Linked DNA regions of Tolumonas auensis DSM 9187. The protein of the gene in region 2 interacts with the protein of the main gene of each other region in a pairwise test. Links are inferred from orthologs where the notes say so. Each region holds a gene or a part of one and is shown on either strand. Other genes may lie near its edges.

Region 1 (10,951 bases), 1.3 Mb from region 2 along the record:
AGCTCAATATGGCAAGGCACTGGCCTTAATGAAGTCGAACCATTCGGCAGAAGCAGGCAATATTCTGGCTACGTTAATCAAGCAGCAGCCGGATAATCTGTTTTTCCAGGATTCACTGACTGATCAGGAAATAGATGCTCAGCAATACAGCGCTGCTATTTCTCGCCTGGAACAACGCAACCAGAATATGCAGAATAATCCGGTCATTATCATCAATCTGGCCAATGTTTATCTGAAAGCAAACCAGCCTGAGGCATCTATCCGTCTGCTGGATCAGTATACCCGCAACAATCCCGAATCTTCGTTAGCATGGCAATTATTGACAGAAGGCTATCAGCAAACCGCCAATCAGACTGGTTTCCATCAGGCACAGGCCGAATATCTGGCCTTGCGGGGAGATATTGCTCAGGCGACCGATCATTTGCATATGGCCAGGGCTAACACTGCTGATGGACTAAGCCAGGCAAGAATTGATGCCCGGATAGCAGAACTGGAAAAACAGAAAAAGGTAGACGATAGCCTGAAACGTTAAAGTTCCAGCACTTCCTTGATAAAAGGAATCGTCAGTTTGCGCTGGGCATGTAAAGAGGCACTGTCCAGCGTATCTAACGTCTGTAACAGCATCCGCATATCACGGGATAAACGATTTAACAGAAAACGACCAACATCCACCGGCAACTTGAATCCGCGTAACGCTGCTCGTAATTGCAGAGCCCCCAGCTTACCTTCATCATCCAGTTCATGCAGTTGGAACGAAACGCCCCAGTCGAGACGGGAAGCCAAATCCGGCAAACATAACCCCAGTTTGCGCGGTGCCGTACTGGCAGACATGATCAGCGATCCCCGGCTGGTTTCCTTCCAGCGATTGAAAAGATTAAAAAGTGACTCTTCCCATACTCTGCTTCCGGCAACCGCATCCAGATTATCCAGACAGAGCAAAGGCATACGCTCCATTCCTTCCAGAATATCAGGGGAATACTGATCATGACGATCAAGCGGGATATAAACCGCTGATTCACCGTTACCATTAATTTCTGCACATGTCGCATGCAGCAGATGAGAACGACCGGATCCGCGACATCCCCAAAAATAAATCAGTGGCACCCCTTCCCCGATCGCTGCATTTTTCAGCGTGGTAATTAGCTGAGCATTGCTACCAGGATAAAAACTGGCGAATGTTTCATCATCAGGAAGTTGTACGGCCAGAGAAAGTTGGGTTGATTGCAGCATCATGAGCGCCTGTTAATGGGGCTGAATATAGGGGAAAACTGTTCAGGTTCAGGCATAGTCTGAGATGGCACACGCCATCCCAGACAGAAAAACAGCATCGCAATAATCTGTGCTCACTGCTGTTTTTAATAATGACTATTATTTAGTACCGAAAATCTTGTCACCGGCATCACCCAGACCAGGAATGATATAACCTTTTTCATTCAGTCCCTGATCGATGGATGCGCAATACACTTCCACATCATCATGCGCCGCCTGCAGTGCCGCCAGACCTTCCGGCGCAGCAACCAGTACAATCACCTTGATCTGTTTGCAGCCTTTTTGCTTCAGCAGATCAATAGTTGCAATCATTGAACCGCCGGTCGCCAGCATAGGATCAACAATCAGAGCCAGACGCTCATCAATATTGCTGACAATTTTCTGGAAATACGGTACTGGTTGCAGGGTTTCTTCATCACGGTAAATCCCCACCACACTGACACGAGCACTTGGCATATGTTCCAGCACCCCATCCATCATGCCCAAACCGGCACGCAGGATTGGTACTACAGTGACCTTCTTCCCTTTGATCTGATCCACTTCAACCGGACCATTCCAACCATCAATGGTTACCTTTTCAGTTTCAAAATCAGAGGTCGCTTCATATGTCAGCAGGCTGCCCACTTCTTTGGCTAACTCACGAAACCGCTTGGTGCTGATGTCAGCTTCGCGCATCAGACCCAGTTTATGCTTCACCAGCGGGTGTTTCACCTCGATGACTTTCATTATGACCTCCGTAAATTCATTATCCGGGGAAGATCTTATCATTCGTATACATGGAAAATGAATGTTTTCTGCTGCAAACCACAGGTTTTCTTTTTCTCTGCGTTTGTGACTGCTAGAATAGAGACTGTTTAATATCCCCCTTAACAGCGATTACGACAAGGATCTATCGTGACTGACAAGACTTCACTGAGCTACAAGGACGCTGGCGTTGATATCGATGCAGGTAATGCCCTGGTTGAGCGTATCAAAGGCGTTGCCAAACGCACCCGCCGTCCTGAAGTAATGGGCGGACTGGGTGGTTTTGGTGCTCTGTGCCGCATTCCGGCTGGCTATCGCGAACCTATTCTGGTTTCAGGTACTGATGGCGTCGGCACCAAACTGCGTCTGGCGATCGATCTGAAAAAACACGATACCGTTGGTATCGATCTGGTTGCAATGTGTGTGAACGATCTGATCGTTCAAGGTGCAGAACCGCTGTTCTTTTTAGATTACTACGCAACCGGTAAACTGGACGTAGATACAGCCGCGGCAGTAGTTACTGGTATTGGTGCTGGTTGTGAACAATCCAACTGTGCATTGGTCGGCGGTGAAACTGCTGAAATGCCTGGTATGTACGAAGGCGAAGACTACGACATGGCAGGTTTCTGCGTAGGCGTGGTTGAAGCTTCAGAAATCATCGACGGTTCTAAAGTAGCTGCAGGCGATGCGCTGATTGCTCTGGCCTCTTCTGGTCCGCACTCTAACGGTTTCTCTTTGATCCGTAAGATTCTGGAAGTGAGCAAAGCTGACGTACAACAACCGCTGGGCGATTCTACTCTGGCTAACGCGCTGCTGGCTCCGACCCGCATCTATGTTAAGCCAGTACTGAAACTGCTGAAAAACTGTGAAGTTCATGCATTGTCTCACATCACTGGCGGCGGTTTCTGGGAAAACATCCCGCGTGTACTGCCAGAAAACACCAAAGCAGTGATCGACGGTTCCAGCTGGCAATGGCCAGAAGTGTTCAACTGGCTGCAGAAGAGCGGCAACGTTGAAACTTACGAAATGTACCGTACCTTCAACTGTGGCGTTGGCATGATCATCGCGCTGCCACAGGCACAGGTTGATGCTGCTCTGGCATTACTGAAAGCCGAAGGCGAAAACGCATGGCTGATCGGTCAGATCGAACAAGCAGCTGCCGGTGAAAAACAGGTAGAAATCAACTAATGAATCTGGTTGTTCTGATTTCCGGAACCGGTAGTAACCTGCAGGCAGTCATTGATGCCTGCAAGTCTGGCAAAATACACGGCCGGGTTGCTGCAGTCGTCAGTAACCGGGCTGATGCCTACGGTTTAAAACGGGCGCAGGCTGCTGATATTCATACAGCGGTGATATCTCATCAGGATCATCCTGATCGGGCGCAATACGATGCAGCATTGATAGCTGAAATTGATCGTCATCAGCCAGATCTGCTCATCATGGCCGGATTTATGCGCATCCTGACACCTGCATTTGTGAACCACTATGCCGGCCGGATGCTAAACATCCATCCATCTTTACTGCCTAAATATCAGGGGTTACATACTCATCAGCGTGCACTTGATGCTGGTGACAGTGAACATGGTGCCAGTGTGCATTTTGTGACGGAAGAACTGGATGGCGGTCCGGTAATTCTGCAGGCAAAAGTTCCGGTTTTTGCAGATGATACTGTCGAAGAACTGGCACAACGTGTACATGTGCAGGAACATCAGATCTATCCGTTAGTGATCAACTGGTTCTGTCAGCAACGCTTAGTCATGAAAGAAGGTAAAGCCTGGCTGGATGGCGAATGTCTTCCGGTCTCTGGTTATGCCAGCGATGACGATGGCGTAGAACAACCAGCAGAATAATGAATATTCAGGGAGCTTAAGCTCCCTGATTTTTTTCCGTCTCAATAGTCAGCATCTTTTCACCAAGGTGGAAAACATTCAATTCCCCCCTGGCCATTTTCAGCCAGCATTCATTGTTCGTCAGTGGTTGCGTTGCAATGATAGTTACCACATCATCCGGCGTTGTTTCCTGCTGAAAATCAATCGTAACGTCATCATCGATCAGCTTCGCCTGACCAAACGGCGCTCTGCGTGTAATGCTATGCAGATTTGTTGTGCAGTAAGTGATCAGATATTCACCATCAGACAACAGCATATTGAACACACCCAGCGCCATCAGCTGATTACATAATGTTGCCAAAAAGCGGAATAACTTTTCCGGCGTCGCAGGAAATACCGGAAATTGTTTCTCCAGCTGATTTAACAACCAGCAAAATGACCTTTCACTGTCGGTCTGGCCAACGGGTTCAAATCTGCCACAATCCAGCGATTCATAATTCGTCAGCTGACCATTATGTGCAAAGGTCCAGTAACGTCCCCACAGTTCACGCGTAAACGGATGCGTGTTTTCCAGAGCTACACTGCCACGGTTTGCCTGCCGGATATGGCTCACTACCGCACAACTTTTGATCGGGTATTCCTGAACCAGCTTGGCTATTTGAGACTGAGCGCACGCCACGGGATCTTTAAAGGTACGACACCCCTTCCCTTCATAGAAAGTGATACCCCAGCCATCAACATGAGGGCCTGTACGCCCACCACGTTGCACTAACCCGCTAAAACTAAAGCAGATATCGGTGGGAACATTCGCACTCATACCCAGTAATTCGCACACAGCCTCACCTCGAACTAATCAGACCGCCAACTCTTTTTCAATCAGCATGATCAAAATATGGATAACTTTAATATGAATTTCCTGAATACGATCGGCATAGCCAAAATAAGGAACCCGGATTTCAACATCGGCCAGACCAGCCATTTTCCCGCCATCTTTACCGGTCAAAACGACAACTTTGATCCCTTTCGCTTTTGCTGATTCAATCGCAGTAATAATGTTTTGAGAATTACCGCTGGTTGAAATCCCCAGCATCACATCCCCCGGACGACCAACAGCCTCCAGATAACGAGAGAACACGTATTGATAGCCATAATCATTAGAGACGCAGGACAAATGACTTGGATCCGAGATGGCAATACCGGCATATCCCGGACGATCTTCACGGTAACGACCGGTCAGCTCTTCCGCAAAGTGCATGGCATCACAATGAGAACCGCCATTACCACATGACATTACTTTGCCACCATCGCGCAGTGATGCGGCGATCAACGTTGCAGCCCGTTCAATGGCATTAATATTTTCCGCGTCAGCGATAAAATCAGCCAGTGCTTGCTGAGCGGTTACCAGTTCCTGCTTGATCAATTCCTGATACATATGCTGTATTTTTCCTTTCAAGTTTTTATATGGAAAAACCGTCTATTCTTGTTCTGATCGCCACAGGCAACAACCGCCTTTCTTCGCCACCAGATCCAATCTTTTTTCATGAGCCGCCAACTCATCAGCTGATGCGCTCAAAACTTTTAATGAGCCGTTACGCTGTATCATCTTCAGCTGTTGTGCTGACGCGGATGACGCTGAATTATTATCATTGACCGTGTTGTGTAACTCCAGTCGCGTCTGGCCACCCGTCATCAATAAATAGACATCGGCCAGAATTTCGGCGTCCAATAATGCGCCGTGCAAAGTACGGTGCGAGTTATCGATACCAAAACGAGTACACAACGCATCCAGACTGTTACGTTTGCCAGGGAATTGTCCCCGCGCCAATGCCAGCGAATCCGTTACCCGGCAGATGTCTTTAACCCGCTCCGTCCAGCCTAGCTTATTAAATTCATGATCGATAAAGCCAACGTCGAACGACGCGTTATGAATGACTAATTCCGCACCACGAATAAAATCCCGGAATTCTTGCGCAATCGCAGCAAACGGTGGTTTATCGGCCAGAAAAGCATCGGTAATACCATGAACCCGGATCGCCTCTTCATCAACCAAACGATCCGGCTTGATATAGACATGATAATGATTTCCGGTTAAACGACGGTTAATCACCTCCACACAACCAATTTCAATGATGCGGTGACCGATATAGACCGGGCCACCACTCTGGTTCATACCCGTGGTTTCGGTATCGAGAATTACGTAGCGATTCGTTTGCATTGGGTTCATAGCACTTTTATGTCACACTTTACTCAGATGCTCAGAATACCACGACACTATGCTAAAACAGATAACTCTCTATACCGATGGCTCATGTCTCGGTAACCCAGGCCCGGGCGGTTATGCCGCTGTTTTGATCTACAAGCAACACCGTAAAGAGTTGGCTCAGGGTTACGAGCTGACGACAAATAACCGCATGGAACTAATGGCCGCTATTGCAGGTTTGCAATCATTAAGCGAACCCTGTCAGGTCAGATTGACCACTGACAGCCAGTATGTCCGGCAAGGTATTACCCAGTGGATCCACGGTTGGAAGAAAAAAGGCTGGAAAACGGCTAACCGCGAACCAGTAAAAAACGTGGACTTATGGTTACTGCTGGACAGCGAAATTCAGCGTCATGATGTGGAATGGTTTTGGGTTAAAGGTCATTCCGGTCACCCGGAAAATGAACGCTGCGATGAACTGGCCCGCAATGCAGCGCTGGCTGACAGCCGCCTGATTGATTCCGGATATCCATCCTAAAAGTTTACACCTTCACTTTTCGTGCAGGCCGGATTATTCAGTCTGGCCATGCCGCCCACCATTACCGGTCGTCTCAGCCAGGCAGCTTCGCGGATACGGGTTAGCGGAATCGTGCGTTTTCTTGCGGCCAGCATATAAGTTGATGCAAACCGGTAGCCGCAACGCCTGCCGGTTTTTTCTTTCCAGAAATGGAATCGGTTACGGCGAGTCACGGTTGAATACGCGAAGCCCTCCAGATGCACGACTTCAAAACCAAGCAGGTGTAACCAGTCCAGTACTCGTTCCGGAGAAAACATTCGGGCAGACCACGGCAAACGGCGCCGGAGGTTCGGTAACAGCCTTCCCAGGCCAACCAGACTATAAGGATTAAAACCGCTGATGATGATCCAGCCATCCGGCGTTAGCACCCTCTCGACTTCCCTTAATATCTGATGCGGATCACTGCTGAAGTCCAACAGATGTGCCAGCAAACAGGCATCAATACTTCCTGAGCGGATAGGTAATTCATCAACGTCAGCGATAATTCCCAGTGAGGCACCTTCCGGAGCAACTGCACATTGATGACGGATCGAGGAAGCAGCACATGAAAGCTGACTGCTTAGTGTCCCCAGCTTCAGCAAGTGATAGCCAAACATAAGCGGACACCACTCATCGAGCTTGTGTTGGATCTCCATTGCCAGCCAATCACCCATTGGCAATTCACTCCAGTTCTCTGGTGTAATAATTGCCTGGTTTATTTTTGCTGGTTTCACATCATCACCTCAAAACGGGTAAATATTGCCTTTCTTTCTCTTTCATTCTATACACAACATCTGTTTATAGAACCGGAGCGCATCACATGTTGCAGGTACAAACAATTCCAAGCCGTCAGGATAACTATATTTGGCTGATAAAACAGGGAAATCAAGCGATTGTGGTTGACCCTGGTGAGTCGGCCCCTGTGATTGAACGACTCCGGCAACAATCTCTGAATCTCAAAGCTATCTTTGTCACCCATCACCATCATGATCATGTAGACGGTGTAGCTGAACTGTTGGCCCTATATCCGCAGTGCGCGGTCTATGGTCCGCAGATAACATTAACAGACGTGCCTCAGTTGCAGACCATGCGCGATCAGGATCTGATCAGCTTCCCTGATCTTGATCTGACGTTTACTGTCTGGCATACCCCGGGGCACACCGCTGAGCATATTGTTTTTCATGGTCATGGTGCCCTGTTTTGCGGCGATACGCTCTTTTCTGGTGGCTGCGGACGCTTGTTCTCCGGTACTGCAGAACAGATGTATCACTCTCTGCAGCGCCTTGCCAGCTTGCCTGAAGATACCCTTGTTTATCCTGCACATGAATATACTTACAATAATTTAAGCTACTGTCTGCAGGCAGAACCGGATAATGTATTTACAATTAAGCGGATTAAAGAGGTAAGCAAGCTACGACAGCAAGGGTGTCCAACACTCCCCTCTACTATTGGAATAGAAAAACAGAGTAATGTGTTTTTACGCACACATATGCCTTCGGTGGCCGTTTTCGCTCAGAATTCAAGCGAACTCTATCTCGAAAATGAGATCCAGATCTTTGCTATTTTGCGTGAAAAAAAGAATAATCTTTGAGCTGTAAATGAGCATAATTTATGCAAGGCTTGATCTGAACCCTAATCACACATACCATCTGTCAAAATATTGAGGATGACTGGATGAACATGAAGCTACATTTGGCCCTATTGGGCGCGCTGTTGCTGACCGGTTGCCAGGCGTTACAACAAGACTCAGATAAAAACAATTTGGGTTCTACCGTTAACGTAATGTCGAACTACCGCTCACATGCGACTTCGGCACTGGATCGATCGGAAAGCTCACACCCTTATATGTGGGACCGCATTGCTGACGAAATGCAGTTGACCATGCCAAACGATCCGGACGTCATCGCTTATCGAGACTGGTACATCAAACATCCCAAATATCTGCGTACTGTCACTGAACGTGCTGCCCCATTCCTCCACCTGATCACCGAGGAAATAGATAAACGTCAGATGCCAATGGAGCTGGTGTTATTGCCCATTGTTGAAAGCGCATATAACCCTAATGCCCGCTCCCATGGCAACGCTGTTGGCTTATGGCAATTCTTAAGTGCATCAGGCAAACGTTATGGTCTGAAGCAAGACTACTGGTATGACGGCCGTCGCGATGTTGTCGCATCAACACATGCTGCTCTCGATTATCTGGCTCAGTTGAATGCTTATTTTGATGGTGACTGGCTGAATGCTGTAGCCGCCTATAATGCGGGTGAAGGCCGCATCCAGAATGCAATTAAAGCCAACCGTGCACAAGGTAAGGCGACTGACTTTTTCTCGCTGAATCTGCCTCGTCAGACTATGGAATATGTACCACGTCTGATGGCTCTGGCTGATGTCATTAAGAATGCGAAAAAATATGGGATTGATTTGCCAAAAGTTCCAAATCGCCCATCAGTGCGTTTAATTGACACCAATGGTCAAATCGATCTGCGCACGGCAGCAGAGCAGGCCGGCATGTCATTGCCTGCACTGAAACGTCTGAACCCTGGTTTTAACCGGAACACGACTTCACCACAAGGACCAGATCATCTTTTGGTACCAATTGGTGTAGCTGATGAGCTGGAGTTGGCATTAGCTGACATGGCGCCGCAAAAACGCATGCGTAATGACAGCGAGCGTGTTGCACTTGCGAAAAATGATGATGCCGCCAAATCAGGATCATCAGTAAGTATCAGCGTGCACCATAAGGTAAAACGTGGTGATACCTTGTGGACGATCGCCAGCTCTTACGGTGTATCAGAAAAACAGCTGATGCAGTGGAATAAGTTGACGAAAAAGAAACTGAAAGCAGGTCAGGTGCTGCTGGTAAATGCACCAGTAAGCAAAGCATCCGGCAAGGCATCCAAATTGTCGGTCGCCAAAGCTGCGAAATCACGCCGTTATGAAGTTCGCCGTGGTGACTCACTTTCTTCGATTGCCGAGAAGTTCCAAATCACGATCAATGATCTGATGCGTTGGAACAGCTTGGATCATAACCGTCTTAAACCAGGTCAGACACTGACTGTACGGCTTAATGACAGCGGAGTGTAATTTCCGTTCGTAATGAATATAAAACCGGGAGCAGATGCTCCCGGTTTTGTTTTCTGCGTCCACAGGTATTAAGATGAAAAGACTCATTCTCATACACAGGAAACATGATGTCTGATTTCATTCTCATTACAGGCTGCTCTACCGGTATTGGTCTGCATTTAGCTCAACGTCTGCAGCAGGAAGGATTCAACGTACTGGCAACAGCAAGAAAAGAGAATGATGTAAACCATTTGCTGCAATCAGGTCTGAATGCATATCAACTGGATCTGAATGACGAAAAAAGCATTGAACAGGCAGTTGCATGGGCTTTGGTACAATCAAATGGTCAGTTATATGGCCTGATTAATAATGGCGCTTATGGCCAGACGGGCGCAATCGAAGACCTGCCAACTCAGGCATTACGCGAACAATTCAATACCAATCTGTTTGGCTGGCATCATCTGACCCGCCTTATTCTGCCGGGTATGCTCAAAGAAAACCGAGGCCGGATTATTCAGATCAGCTCGCTGCTGGGATTAGTCGCGATGAAATACCGCGGCGCTTATAACGCCAGTAAATTCGCACTGGAAGGTTATACGGATACACTTCGGCTCGAATTGCGGAATACAAAAATACAAATCAGTCTGGTTGAACCGGGTCCGGTAAGCAGTCAATTTCGCAGTAACGCGCTCGCTAAATTCCTGCAACACATCAATGTAACGGAAAGCCGTCACCATGATATCTATCAGCAAACGTTACAACGCTTACAAAATCCAAAACCTAAAAATCCGTTTACCCTCGGACCTGAATCCTGTGTAGCGCCGGTATTACATGCGTTACGTAGCAAACGGGCTAAAACTCGCTACGGAGTAACCTTCCCGACACATCTGTTTGCTGTTTTAAGAAGAGTATTACCGACACGCTGGCTCGACAGCATCCTTTGCCGTTCAGCGTAAAAAATGCCGCAATCAGATTATGCGGCATCTCGGTGACAGATTAGACAGATTAATAATGCTGGCCGTTATCATAATAACCAGTACGCGCGAGTGGTTGAACAACAATGGCCACATCAACATCATTACCCGCAGTTGCTTTCACAACCGAAGTGATCAGCTGTGCGGCTTTATCCTGCATCTCCTGTCCACGATCAAACCAGAAAAGTTCAATAAATGGATAGGCCTGGCCACCAAAGCGTGTTGCAATAAACTCAGCCGGAATATACTCAATAGTAAAGTGAGCAGCCGGAGCCTGAGTTAGCTCCGCAAGTTGCTCAACCAGTGTTTCACTTAT
Region 2 (12,054 bases):
CACCAAGGACGCCGTATTTCGTGAAATGATCGATCTGCTGGCGGTTCAGGGGAAAGTCAGTGATAAACTGCTGTTTTTACAAGACGTGCAGGCACGTGAAGCCATTGGCAATACCGGTTTCGAAGACGGTGTCGCGTTACCTCATGCTAAGAGTTCTGCCGTTTCAGAACCTGCAGTTGTAGTCGGGATCAGCCGCAAAGGCATTGAATACGGTGCTGAAGATGGCAAACCATCGAAACTGTTTTTCATGATTGCCTCACCTGCTGGTGGTGCTGATCATCACATCACCGTATTGGCTGAACTCTCCTCCAAACTGATTGAACCGGGCTTTTTTGATGCCATCATGGCAGCAAAATCCAGTCGTGATGCGCTGGCACTGTTAACAGCAAAAGCAGCACCGGTAGCCGAACCAATGGGTGAAAGCAAAGGCTTTCTGATTGGCGTCACCGGCTGTCCGACCGGTATTGCGCATACCTATCTGGCGGCGGAAGCTCTGGAAAAGGCCGCGAAAGAATTAGGGTACAAAATTAAAGTTGAAACCAACGGTTCCATCGGTGTGAAGAACGCACCTACCGCAGAAGAAATCGCTCGGGCTGATGCGATTATCGTCGGCAGTGACAAGCAGGTCGATATGCACCGCTTTGCCGGCAAGAAAGTCATTAAAACCGGTGTTAAAGCACCGATTAAAGATGCCAAAGGCTTAATCAGACAGGCATTGACCGCAGCACCTTATCAGCCGCAGGGAAATGCGACACCGGCCGAGGGTTCCAAATCCAGCCAGGCCCGCTCCAATCTCTATCGTTTCCTGATGAACGGTGTGTCACATATGATCCCGTTTGTTGTCACCGGGGGTCTGTTGATTGCGTTGTCACTGGCAATCGGCGGTGATCCGACACCAGGTGGCATGGCTATCCCTGAAGGCAGTATGTGGAATTCTGTGCTGAACGTTGGCGTCGTTGCGTTCAAGCTGATGATCCCGATTCTGGCCGGTTATATTGCTTACGCGATTGGTGATCGCCCTGCCCTTGCCCCTGGTTTTATCGGTGGCTGGATTGCCAATGACGGCTCGTTCTACGGTGCCACTGCCGGAACCGGCTTTATCGGGGCGATTGTGGCCGGTCTGTTGGTAGGCTATTTCGTCCGTTGGATTGCAACCCGGGACTACAACAAATTGTTGCGTCCACTGGTACCTATCCTGATTGCACCACTGTCCGGCACCTTGTTTATCGCTGCGATTTTTATCTTCATCATCGGTGCACCCATTGCGGGTCTGATGACCGGAATGACCAACATGCTGGTTTCCATGAGTGGTGGCAGCCTGGTGTTGCTGGGCATCGTGATTGGCGGTATGGCGGGCTTTGATATGGGTGGTCCGGTCAACAAAGTCGCCTTCCTGTTCTCTGTCGGCATGATCGCATCTGGTCAGACACAGTTTATGGGGGCAATGGCCTGTGCTATCCCGGTTGCTCCGCTGGGTATGGGTCTGGCTACCTTCCTGGGTCGTAAAATGGATCTGTTTGACAAAGACGAAATCGAAGCCGGTAAAGCGGCCGGTGCCATGGGTCTGGTTGGTATTTCTGAAGGCGCTATCCCGTTTGCCGCACAGGATCCGCTGGCTGTTATTCCTGCCAACATGCTGGGCAGCATCGTTGCCGCAGTGATGGCGTTCGTATTCGGTGTGACCAACTCTGTCGCACACGGTGGTCCTATTGTGGCGCTGCTGGGTGCCATGAATAAACCGCTGCTGGCACTGGCTGCCATGGCAGCTGGCGCAATCACCACCGCAGTCGTTGCTATCACGCTGAAAAAAATCAAAGCCGCGAAAGCTACAGTAGCTAACGCAGCCTGATCGCTGAATATATAACTGATAAGCAATTGGTCTGACAGCCCCCCTGTCAGGCCAATTTTTTCATAAGGGTTTTATCTGATTTCTACCGGTAAACGCTTTGGCCCCCACGTTCCGGGCTGATTTTCAAATACACCGGCAATTTTTGCCCCGCAATGCTGGCAACAACCATCATGTATCGCCCAACTGCCCAGACGATAATAATCCCGTTCAATCACTAATTTCCCGCAGGACGGACACCAGGTACTGCCATCGGCCACATCATGCACATTCCCGACATAGACATAATGCAGACCATGCGCCTTGGCGATATCACGCGCCTGCAGCAGAGATGCCATTGAGGTAGACGGTTTATCCAGCATATGAAAATCCGGGTGGAATGCAGTGAAATGCAAAGGCACATCCGGCCCCAGTTCATCAGCAATCCAGCGGCACATGGCCTCTAACTCTTCTGCCGAATCATTTTCACCGGGGATCAACAAGGTCGTCAGTTCAAACCAGACTTTGGTTTCCTGTTTCAGATAACGCAGCGTATCCAGCACCGGTGCCAGATGCCCGCCACAAATCCGGTGATAAAACGACTCAGTGAACCCTTTGAGATCCACATTGGCTGCATCCATTCCGGCAAAAAAATCACGGCGTGGTTCGGGATTAATGTAGCCCGCCGTAACCGCGATGGTTTTGATATCACGCGCATGACAGGCAGCTGCCACATCCAGCGCATATTCCATAAAGATAACCGGATCGTTGTAGGTAAATGCCACTGAACGACAGCCCGTCTGTTCTGCCATTTTCGCCAGCTGTTCCGGTGTTGCCGATGCGCTCAGTGTTTCCATATGGCGGGATTTACTGATATCCCAGTTCTGACAGAACGCACAGGTCAGATTACATCCGGCAGTACCGAACGACAGTACCGGCGTGCCGGGCAGAAAATGATGCAACGGTTTTTTCTCAATAGGATCAATACAGAAACCACTGGAACGGCCATAACTGGTCAGAACAATCTCTCCGCCCTGCGCCATGCGGATGTAGCAAACGCCACGCTTACCCTCCCGCAGTTCACAAAATCGCGGACAAAGCGTACATAGCGTGTGATCATTATCCAGATGACGCCAGTATTTGGTCGAAACCGTATTGTCTGAATTATCCATACAACCTCCGCAGCAACACTATAATTATAGATGACATCTATCCATCAGGAGGTTGTATGCAGGTTATCCATCAGCCCGCTGTAGCGGATATGTTCTATCCGGCAGATCCGGACAGACTTCGGGACTGGATGCAGCATCATGTTAAAGCAGCCCCCGAAACCGGACGGAAACCACGGATGTTGATCCTTCCCCATGCCGGTTACCGTTTTTCCGGTGCTATTGCCGCACAGGGATACAGTCTGCTGCAGAAAGGAGATTTCAAGCGGGTGATTGTGCTCTGCCCGGCGCACCGGGTCTATCTGCAGGGCATCGCTGTTCCTGAGCACTGGGATGGCGAGGCAACACCTTTTGGTACTATTCCGCTCGATAAACCAGCGATAGCGTCATTACTGTCATTACCCGGCGTGATTGCCGCTACCGAAGCACACCGACAGGAACATGCCATAGAAGTTCAGCTACCATTTCTGCAGTATCAACTGGGCGACTTTAGTCTGATCCCGCTGGTGGTAGGCGATTGTCCGGCAGAAACAGTGAGCCACGCCATTGAACAAATTATGACCGATGATACGCTGATCATTGTCAGCAGCGACCTCAGTCACTATCTCAGCAAGGACATAGCCGAACTACAGGATGACTATACCATCCGGCAAATTCTGCAGTTCAGTGAAACCTTAACCGGCGATCAGGCCTGCGGTTGTTATGCCCTGAATGGTGCACTGCACTGGGCTCATCAGCAACAGCTGGATATTAAGTTACTGGCAAAATGTAACTCCGGCGATACATCGCATGACAAAGAACGGGTGGTGGGATATGCAGCTTTTGCCCTCTATTGAGTTAAATGAACGCCGGGCAATGCTGACGCTGGCGCGCAATGCCATTAAGGCACACTGGATGCCGGACACAGACACAGAAACAGCAGCAATCCTGCCGCATGGTGAGTTGAAATCAGGCTGTTTTGTTACCTTGCATAAACACGGCGAACTCCGCGGTTGTATTGGCACTCTGGAGCAGGATATGCCACTGCAGCAATCTATCCCGTATTTTGCCCGGGCCGCTGCCTTTCAGGATCCCCGTTTCCCACCACTGACAGCAGCTGAACTCGCGGATTGCATCATCAGCATTTCAGTACTCAGTGAAAGAGAACCTTTGCCGGCCACCAGTCGGGAAGAGTTAATGGCGGCACTGGTGCCATTTACTGATGGGTTATGGCTGAGCGATGGCTATCACCGGGCTACTTTTTTACCTGCTGTCTGGCGTCAGTTACCGGATAAAAAAGAATTCCTGCACCATTTGTTACTGAAAGGTGGCTGGCCACCCCAAAACTGGCCGGCACAGATGAAGGCATGGCGTTACCACAGCATTGAATTTATTGAGCCAGATGGTGAATTAGCACTGGAATAAGTATAAAAAAAACAGCGCCGAAGGGCGCTGTTTTCTATTCGTCTCTATCAGCAATAACCATGTGACATCAGTTGCTGATACCGTTTTCTCAACAATTCATCTGTATGCAATGAATTTAATTCATTCAGATCGGTCAGAATGCGTTGTTTCAGCAGATTGGCCATCTCATCCACATTACGGTGTGCACCACCCAGCGGTTCCGGCACAATGCTGTCGATCAATTTCAGTTCTTTCAGGCGAGCAGCTGTAATCCCCATAGCTTCAGCAGCTACGTTGGCTTTATCCGCACTCTTCCAAAGAATAGAGGCGCAACCTTCCGGTGAGATCACCGAATAGGTGGAATATTGCAGCATATTCACGCGATCACCGACGCCGATTGCCAGTGCACCACCTGAACCACCTTCACCGATCACAGTACAAATAACCGGTACTTTCAGGCTCGACATCACCTTAAGATTACGGGCAATCGCTTCTGACTGACCACGTTCTTCTGCGCCGACCCCCGGATATGCACCCGGCGTATCAATGAAGGTAAGGATTGGCATTTTAAAACGTTCAGCCATCTGCATCAGACGCAATGCTTTACGATAGCCTTCTGGTCTTGGCATACCAAAATTACGTCTGATTTTTTCCTGTGTGTCGCGGCCTTTCTGGTGACCAATCACCATTACCGGCTGACCATCCAGACGAGCTGTACCGCCGACAATCGCTTTATCATCAGCGAAAGCCCGATCACCAGCCATCTCATCAAAATCAGTAAACATGCGTGCAATATAGTCCTCGGTATAAGGACGTTGCGGATGACGAGCCAGCTGAGAAATCTGCCATGCGCCCAGATCAGAAAACAACTTTCTGGTCAGCTCTTCATTCTTCTTTTCCAGATGTTTGATTTCATCTGTCAGATCCACACTGCTGCCAACATGCTCACTAACATGTTTCAGTTCTTCGATTTGCGCCAACAGTTCAGCAATAGGTTGTTCAAATTCCAGAAAATTCATATTCATAATTGTACCCGAAATCGCTACTCAAATATCAGTTCTACGCCTTGCTTGCCCAAATGGGTTCGCAGCTCGTTCAGTAGTTGATCGGTTGGCGTTACCCGCCATTCGGTCCCCAACGTCAGCTGCCCCTGCACACCCGTTCTGCGGTAGCAGATATGCACAGGACAAATCCCTGCACGATGAGGCGTTAATATGCCGGCAAGATTTTGCATAAAACGATCTGCCGTTTCAGATTGCGTCACTTTTACCCGCAATCCCCGTGCGTGACGACCACGCGCATCTTCAATGTCCAATACTTCGCGGGCCGACATTTTAATGCCACCCGCATACTCGTCAAAGCTGATTTGACCCGTAACCACTAAAATACGGTCTTTTTGCAGCAACGACTCATATCTTTCCAGTGCTTCACTGAACAAAGTAATGTCTAAACGCCCGGAACGGTCATCTAATGTCAGAATTCCCATCTTGGTACCACGCTTGGTTACCATGATACGGGCATTCAGAACCAGACCCGCCGCTACCGCTGGTTTATCCCGTTCGGTCGGCTGTAAATCGCATAAACGGCCGGAAGTATAATGCTTTAGCTCCGCCAAGTATTGATTTATCGGATGGCCCGTTAAATATAAACCGAGAGTTTCACGTTCGCCATCAAGCCATTTCTGATCAGACCACTCAGGCACATCGGCAAAGGTCGGCGTGGGTAGTACGCCGTCATCAGCAAACAGATCACCGAACAGATCATTTTGTCCGAGAGCGGCATCTTTCGCTTTTTGTTCTGCCGCTTTCATCGCCTCTTCCAGCGATGCCATTAATGCAGCACGATGCGGACCTAACCGGTCCAGGGCACCGGCATATATCAGCTTTTCCATGACCCGTTTGTTCAGGCGTTTAATATCGACCCGGTTACAAAAATCAAACAGATCGCGGAAAGGCCCACCTTCGTTCCGTGCAGCAATAATTGCTTCAACCGGACCTTCACCAACCCCTTTTACCGCGCCGATACCATAAACCACTTCGCCGCGTTCATTCACCGTGAAGCGATATTGTCCGGTATTCACATCAGGCGGGATCAGCTTCAGTCCCATCCGCTGGCATTCATCAACCAGTGTTACGATCTTGTCGGTGTTATCCATATCAGCAGTCATTACTGCTGCCATGAATTCTGCCGGGAAGTGTGTTTTCAGCCATAACGTCTGGTATGAAACCAAAGCATAGGCAGCGGAATGCGATTTGTTAAACCCGTATCCGGCGAATTTTTCCACCAGATCGAAGATATGCATCGCCAGTTCGCCGTCGACACCATTGCTGACCGCTCCGGATTCAAAACCGGAACGCTGTTTCGCCATCTCTTCCGGTTTTTTCTTACCCATCGCGCGACGCAACATGTCCGCGCCACCCAGCGTATAGCCAGCCAGCGTCTGGGCGATCTGCATAACCTGTTCCTGATACAGGATGATGCCGTAGGTAGGCTCCAGAATAGGCTGCAGTGAGTCATGCTGCCACTGAATATCCGGATAGGAAATCGCTTCACGGCCGTGTTTACGGTCAATGAAGTTGTCTACCATGCCGGATTGCAATGGGCCGGGGCGGAACAGGGCCACCAAAGCGATCATGTCTTCAAAACAGTCCGGCTGCAGGCGCTTGATCAGGTCTTTCATCCCCCGCGATTCCAGCTGGAATACGGCGGTGGTTTCTGAATTTTTCAGGATCTTAAACGAAGTCGGATCATCCAGCGGAATCGCGGCGATATCGACCGGTGGTTTACCTTCTGTTTTCAGACGCGGATTGATCATATCCAGCGCCCATTTAATGATGGTCAATGTCCGCAAACCGAGGAAGTCAAACTTCACCAGGCCAGCATATTCCACATCATTTTTATCAAACTGAGTAACCGGCTGTAAGCCCTGATCGTCGCAATATAACGGTGCAAAATCCGTGATTTTCGTCGGAGCGATAACCACGCCACCGGCATGTTTACCCGCGTTACGGGTTACCCCTTCCAGTTTGCGCGCCATATCAATCAGCGCTTTGACTTCTTCATCCTGTTCGTATAACTCAACCAGCTTCGGTTCAACATCGAATGCTTTAGCCAGTGTCATACCCGGATCTGGCGGAATTAATTTGGATATCCGATCAACGAAACCATACGGATGACCCAGCACACGCCCCACATCACGAACGACCGCTTTCGCAGCCATCGTACCGAAAGTAATGATCTGCGATACCGCTTCACGACCATACATCTGCGCAACATGATCAATGACTTCGTCACGGCGATCCATACAGAAATCGACGTCAAAGTCAGGCATAGAGACACGTTCCGGATTCAGGAAACGTTCGAACAGCAGATCCAGCGCCAATGGGTCCAAATCGGTGATTTTCAGTGCATAAGCGACCAGACTCCCCGCACCCGAACCACGTCCGGGGCCTACCGGGATATCGTTATCCTTTGACCACTGGATAAACTCCATCACGATCAGGAAGTAACCGGGAAATCCCATCTGGTTAATAACTTTAAGCTCAATATCCAGACGTTCGTCATAAGCTATCCGCTTTTCCGCCCGTTCAGCCGGATCAGGAAAGAGAAACGCCAGACGCTCTTCCAGCCCCTCTTTCGACTTCATAACCAGAAAATCTTCCGTGGTCATGTCGCCAGTGGGGAATTGCGGCAGAAAATACTCGCCCAGACGAACTGTCACATTACAGCGTTTGGCGATTTCCACGCTGTTAGCCAGCGCCTCAGGAATATCCTTAAACAGCTCACACATTTCATCCTGTGTGCGCATATATTGTTGATTACTGTAACGTTTAGGGCGACGGGCATCATCCAGCGTGTAACCATCATGGATAGCTACGCGGATTTCATGCGCGTCAAAATCATCTTTATTCAGGAAAACGACATCATTGGTGGCAACAACCGGCAGATCCTGCTGTATCGCCAACTCAACAGCCATATGCAGATAGGTTTCTTCGTCCAGCCGGCCGGTACGGATTAACTCAAGATAAAAGCGCTCCGGAAAATGCTGCTGGTAAAACGCGGTGCAACGTTCCACCATCGCCTGATTACCCTTCAGCAGGAATTTACCGATATCACCATCCCGGCCACCGGATAACAAAATTACGCCAGTCGCATGTTCGGCCAGCCAGGCTTTATCAATAACAGCCCGCCCCTGAATATGTCCGCGAAGAAACCCTTTTGATATCAGCTGAATAAGATTTTGCTGGCCCTCATTATTCATGGCCAACCCAATCAGATGAAACAGTTCATCGCCAAGCTCTTCACTCTGTACCCAGAAATCAACGCCGATAATGGGTTTAATGCCTTTGCTGTGAGCATCACCATAAAAACGCACTAACCCGCTCTGATTCATCTGGTCAGTAATGGCCATTGCCACCATATTATTTTCGGCCGCACGCGCGACCAGTGGCTTGATCTTTTGCAGACCATCCAGCATCGAAAAATCAGAATGGATATGAAGATGAACAAAGCGAGGTTCGGCCATGATGTTTCCTGTTCAGTCTAGGCCCAGAGCCAGTTTAACCGGTTTAAAACTGCGGCGGTGTATCGCTAATGCGCCATGCTCTGCTAATGCAGCCAGATGTTGTGCGGTCGGATAACCTTTATGCTGAGCAAAACCATATTGCGGATATAGCTGATCCAGCTCCGCCATTTCACGGTCACGTGTCACTTTCGCCAGAATAGAAGCCGCACTGATTTCAGCAACCAGACTATCGCCTTTCACTACTGCCTGAGAAGGCATAGAAAGAGCCGGACAACGGTTACCGTCAATCAACACAAATTCCGGCTGCACAGACAAACCGGCAACCGCGCGTTGCATCGCTTTCATGGTCGCCTGCAGTATATTGAATTGATCAATTTCGGCAGCAGAACAACGTCCGATAGCAAATGCCAGCACATTCTCGCGGATAATATCAAACAGTGCTTCGCGCTTTTTTTCAGAGAGTTTTTTGGAATCGTTCAGACCCGTAATTGGCCGGGCAGGATCCAGAATAACAGCAGCTGTCACCACATCCCCGATCAGAGGACCACGACCAACTTCATCCACACCAGCGATTAACTGGTATGGAGGATAGATAAATGAGTTCATATATTGCCTTGTAATACGTCAATAACGGCTTGTGCAGCCTGTTTATCCGCATCACACCGGATCAATTGATGCAGACGGATAAATTCATCAAGCAGCGCCTGATTATCCTGTTGCAGATAATTGCTGACAGCGGCTGTCAGTTTCTCCGGTATACAATCAGATTGGATCAATTCCGGCACCAAAGTTCGGCCAGACAGTAGATTTGGCAGCGAAAAAGTACGGATTTTTACTAACTTCTGACCTAGCCAGAATGTAAATGGTTTCACTTTATAAGCAACAACCATCGGTCTTTTTACCAGCATCGCTTCAAGCGTGGCAGTACCGGATGCCAGCAAAATAACATCTGCAGATGTCATCACCGCCCGGGCCTGACCATCAACCAGTGTCATAGCCAAATCCGGCGCAATTTGCTGCTTGATCGCTTCAAATTGTTCTCTCCGACGCGGATTAACCAGCGGAACGACAAACTGTAAATCAGGGTATTGCTGGTGCAGTAACTGGCAAGTCTGTAAAAACGGCGGCGTCAGCATTTCCACCTCTGCACCACGACTACCGGGCAACACAGCCAGTACCGGTGCATCAGCTTTCAATCCAAGCTGATTTTTAGCTGGTAAAGCAGGAGAATGCAGCGGAATAGCATCGGCCATAGTATGGCCAACAAACCGGCATGGCGCATTATGCTGATCGTAGAACGCTTTTTCGAACGGCAAAAAAGCCAGCACCATATCCGTGGCTGCTTTGATTTTATGAATCCGGCTCTGCCGCCATGCCCATACAGACGGGCTGACATAATGAATCGTTTTAATACCGGCCTGTTTAAGTTTCAGCTCAACACCGATATTAAAATCAGGCGCATCCACCCCGATAAATATATCCGGCGGATTTTCTTTGAAATAACGGATTATATGACGGCGAACCTGCAGCAGCCGGGGCAAGCGACCAAGCACTTCAACCAGTCCCATGACCGAAAGTTCTTCCATTTCAAATAGTGTCTCTATCCCCAGTTCCTGCATACGCGGACCGGCAATACCGACAAATTCACAATCAGGATGGATTTGCTTGAGATGACGCATCAGACCTGCAGCCAGAATGTCACCGGAGACCTCTCCGGCAACAATTCCAATACGCAGCGGCCGCTTGGCAGCGGATAAATCAGGGACGAATGATGCCACGCTCATTCTTTTTCAGGAATTCAACGAACAGTGCAACAGCCGGTTCGTCCTGCGCCATGGTTTCCAGCACAGGCATCACTTCATCGATAGTCTTGCCACTACGATAAAGTTCTTTATAAGCACGTTTCACTGCAGAAATGGCTTCCGCAGAGAAACCACGGCGACGCAAACCTTCGCTGTTAATACCGAACGGAGTGGCATAATGACCTGCGGCCATGACATATGGCGGCACATCTTTATTCAGCGCAGCCATACCAGCAATGAAAGCATGGGAGCCAACGCGGCCAAACTGGTGAATAGCAGCCAGACCACCGAAAATAACCCAGTCACCAATATGCACATGACCAGCCAGTGTCGCATTATTGGCAAAAATACAGTCGTCACCAATCATACAATCGTGAGCAACATGCACATTCACCATAAACAAATTACGGCTGCCAACCTTGGTCAGGCTCTGATCCTGAACCGTACCACGATGGAACGTGCAGTGTTCACGGATCACATTCGCATCACCGATTTCCAGGAAAGTCCGCTCACCGGCGTATTTCTTGTCCTGACAATCTTCACCAATGGATGAGAACTGAAAAATTTTGTTATTACGGCCAATTTTGGTTGGCCCTTTAATTAACACATGAGAACCAACCCATGTGCCTTCTCCGATCTCAACTTCATCTTCAACACAAGTAAAGGCACCAATTTCTACATTTGCACCAATAACTGCATTCGGATGAATAATCGCGGAGGGATGAATTTTAGCGCTAGGATCGATCACAGGCATTCTCTCAACGTTTGGCGCACATGAGTTCTGCAGAACAAACGAGTTCACCATCTACTGTAGCGACACCGGTAAACTTGGCGATACCACGGCGTTCTTTCAGATATTCAACATCCAGTACCAGTTGATCTCCCGGTACAACAGGACGTTTAAAACGCGCATTATCGATAGAAGCAAAATAATACAGTTCACCCGGATTAGGCTTACCAACCATGCGGAATGCCAGGATGCCGGTTGCCTGTGCCATTGCTTCCAGAATCAGGACTCCCGGGAACACTGGTCGTTCAGGAAAATGTCCCTGAAAGAAAGGCTCATTAAAAGAAACATTTTTTATTGCACGCAACACTTTACGTTCTTCTGACATTTCATAATGAACGACACGATCCACCATCAAAAAAGGGTAACGGTGAGGCAGCAGCTGTAAAATATCTTGAATATCAAGCTGATTGAGTTCGTTGTTCAAACCAGGATCCTTTTACTTTTGTTCTTGCTTATCGAGCAATTTCTCAATATTAGACAGACGCTTATACATATCATCGATATGCAGTGTACGCGCTGCGGTTTTTCGCCATTCTTTATTGGTTTGAGCCGGTATGCCG

The links.
Region 1: the proteins of dnaE (region 2) and dnaQ interact in binary tests that used the Escherichia coli proteins (3 or more experiments, as listed by UniProt). The link is inferred for Tolumonas auensis DSM 9187 from one-to-one orthologs.

The regions. Positions count from the first base shown.
Region 1 is NC_012691.1:991,192-1,002,142, reverse strand. The notes cover bases 4,192-7,096. They hold dnaQ (DNA polymerase III subunit epsilon), read right to left. Parts: upstream 6,067-7,096; coding sequence 5,317-6,066; downstream 4,192-5,316. Other genes in these bases: TOLA_RS04675 (class I SAM-dependent methyltransferase), read right to left, coding at 6,577-7,096; rnhA (ribonuclease HI), read left to right, coding at 6,116-6,580; lpcA (D-sedoheptulose 7-phosphate isomerase), read right to left, coding at 4,696-5,274; TOLA_RS04695 (class II glutamine amidotransferase), read right to left, coding at 4,192-4,677. In the rest of the region: bepA (beta-barrel assembly-enhancing protease), read left to right, coding at 1-532; DnaA inactivator Hda, read right to left, coding at 529-1,230; upp (uracil phosphoribosyltransferase), read right to left, coding at 1,369-1,995; purM (phosphoribosylformylglycinamidine cyclo-ligase), read left to right, coding at 2,164-3,201; purN (phosphoribosylglycinamide formyltransferase), read left to right, coding at 3,201-3,863; more of TOLA_RS04695, read right to left, coding at 3,880-4,191; more of TOLA_RS04675, read right to left, coding at 7,097-7,332; gloB (hydroxyacylglutathione hydrolase), read left to right, coding at 7,419-8,189; TOLA_RS04665 (LysM peptidoglycan-binding domain-containing protein), read left to right, coding at 8,273-9,682; TOLA_RS04660 (SDR family oxidoreductase), read left to right, coding at 9,790-10,617; TOLA_RS04655 (DUF1904 family protein), read right to left, coding at 10,667-10,951. UniProt on the Escherichia coli protein: DNA polymerase III is a complex, multichain enzyme responsible for most of the replicative synthesis in bacteria. The epsilon subunit contain the editing function and is a proofreading 3'-5' exonuclease.
Region 2 is NC_012691.1:2,285,367-2,297,420, forward strand. What follows is about bases 5,220-9,227. They hold dnaE (DNA polymerase III subunit alpha), read right to left. Parts: upstream 8,903-9,227; coding sequence 5,420-8,902; downstream 5,220-5,419. Other genes in these bases: accA (acetyl-CoA carboxylase carboxyl transferase subunit alpha), read right to left, coding at 5,220-5,402; rnhB (ribonuclease HII), read right to left, coding at 8,915-9,227. Outside these bases: TOLA_RS10635 (PTS fructose transporter subunit IIABC), read left to right, coding at 1-1,849; amrS (AmmeMemoRadiSam system radical SAM enzyme), read right to left, coding at 1,921-2,997; amrB (AmmeMemoRadiSam system protein B), read left to right, coding at 3,054-3,830; amrA (AmmeMemoRadiSam system protein A), read left to right, coding at 3,808-4,398; more of accA, read right to left, coding at 4,446-5,219; more of rnhB, read right to left, coding at 9,228-9,508; lpxB (lipid-A-disaccharide synthase), read right to left, coding at 9,505-10,686; lpxA (acyl-ACP--UDP-N-acetylglucosamine O-acyltransferase), read right to left, coding at 10,661-11,452; 3-hydroxyacyl-ACP dehydratase FabZ, read right to left, coding at 11,463-11,918; lpxD (UDP-3-O-(3-hydroxymyristoyl)glucosamine N-acyltransferase), read right to left, coding at 11,931-12,054. UniProt on the Escherichia coli protein: DNA polymerase III is a complex, multichain enzyme responsible for most of the replicative synthesis in bacteria. This DNA polymerase also exhibits 3' to 5' exonuclease activity. The alpha chain is the DNA polymerase catalytic subunit.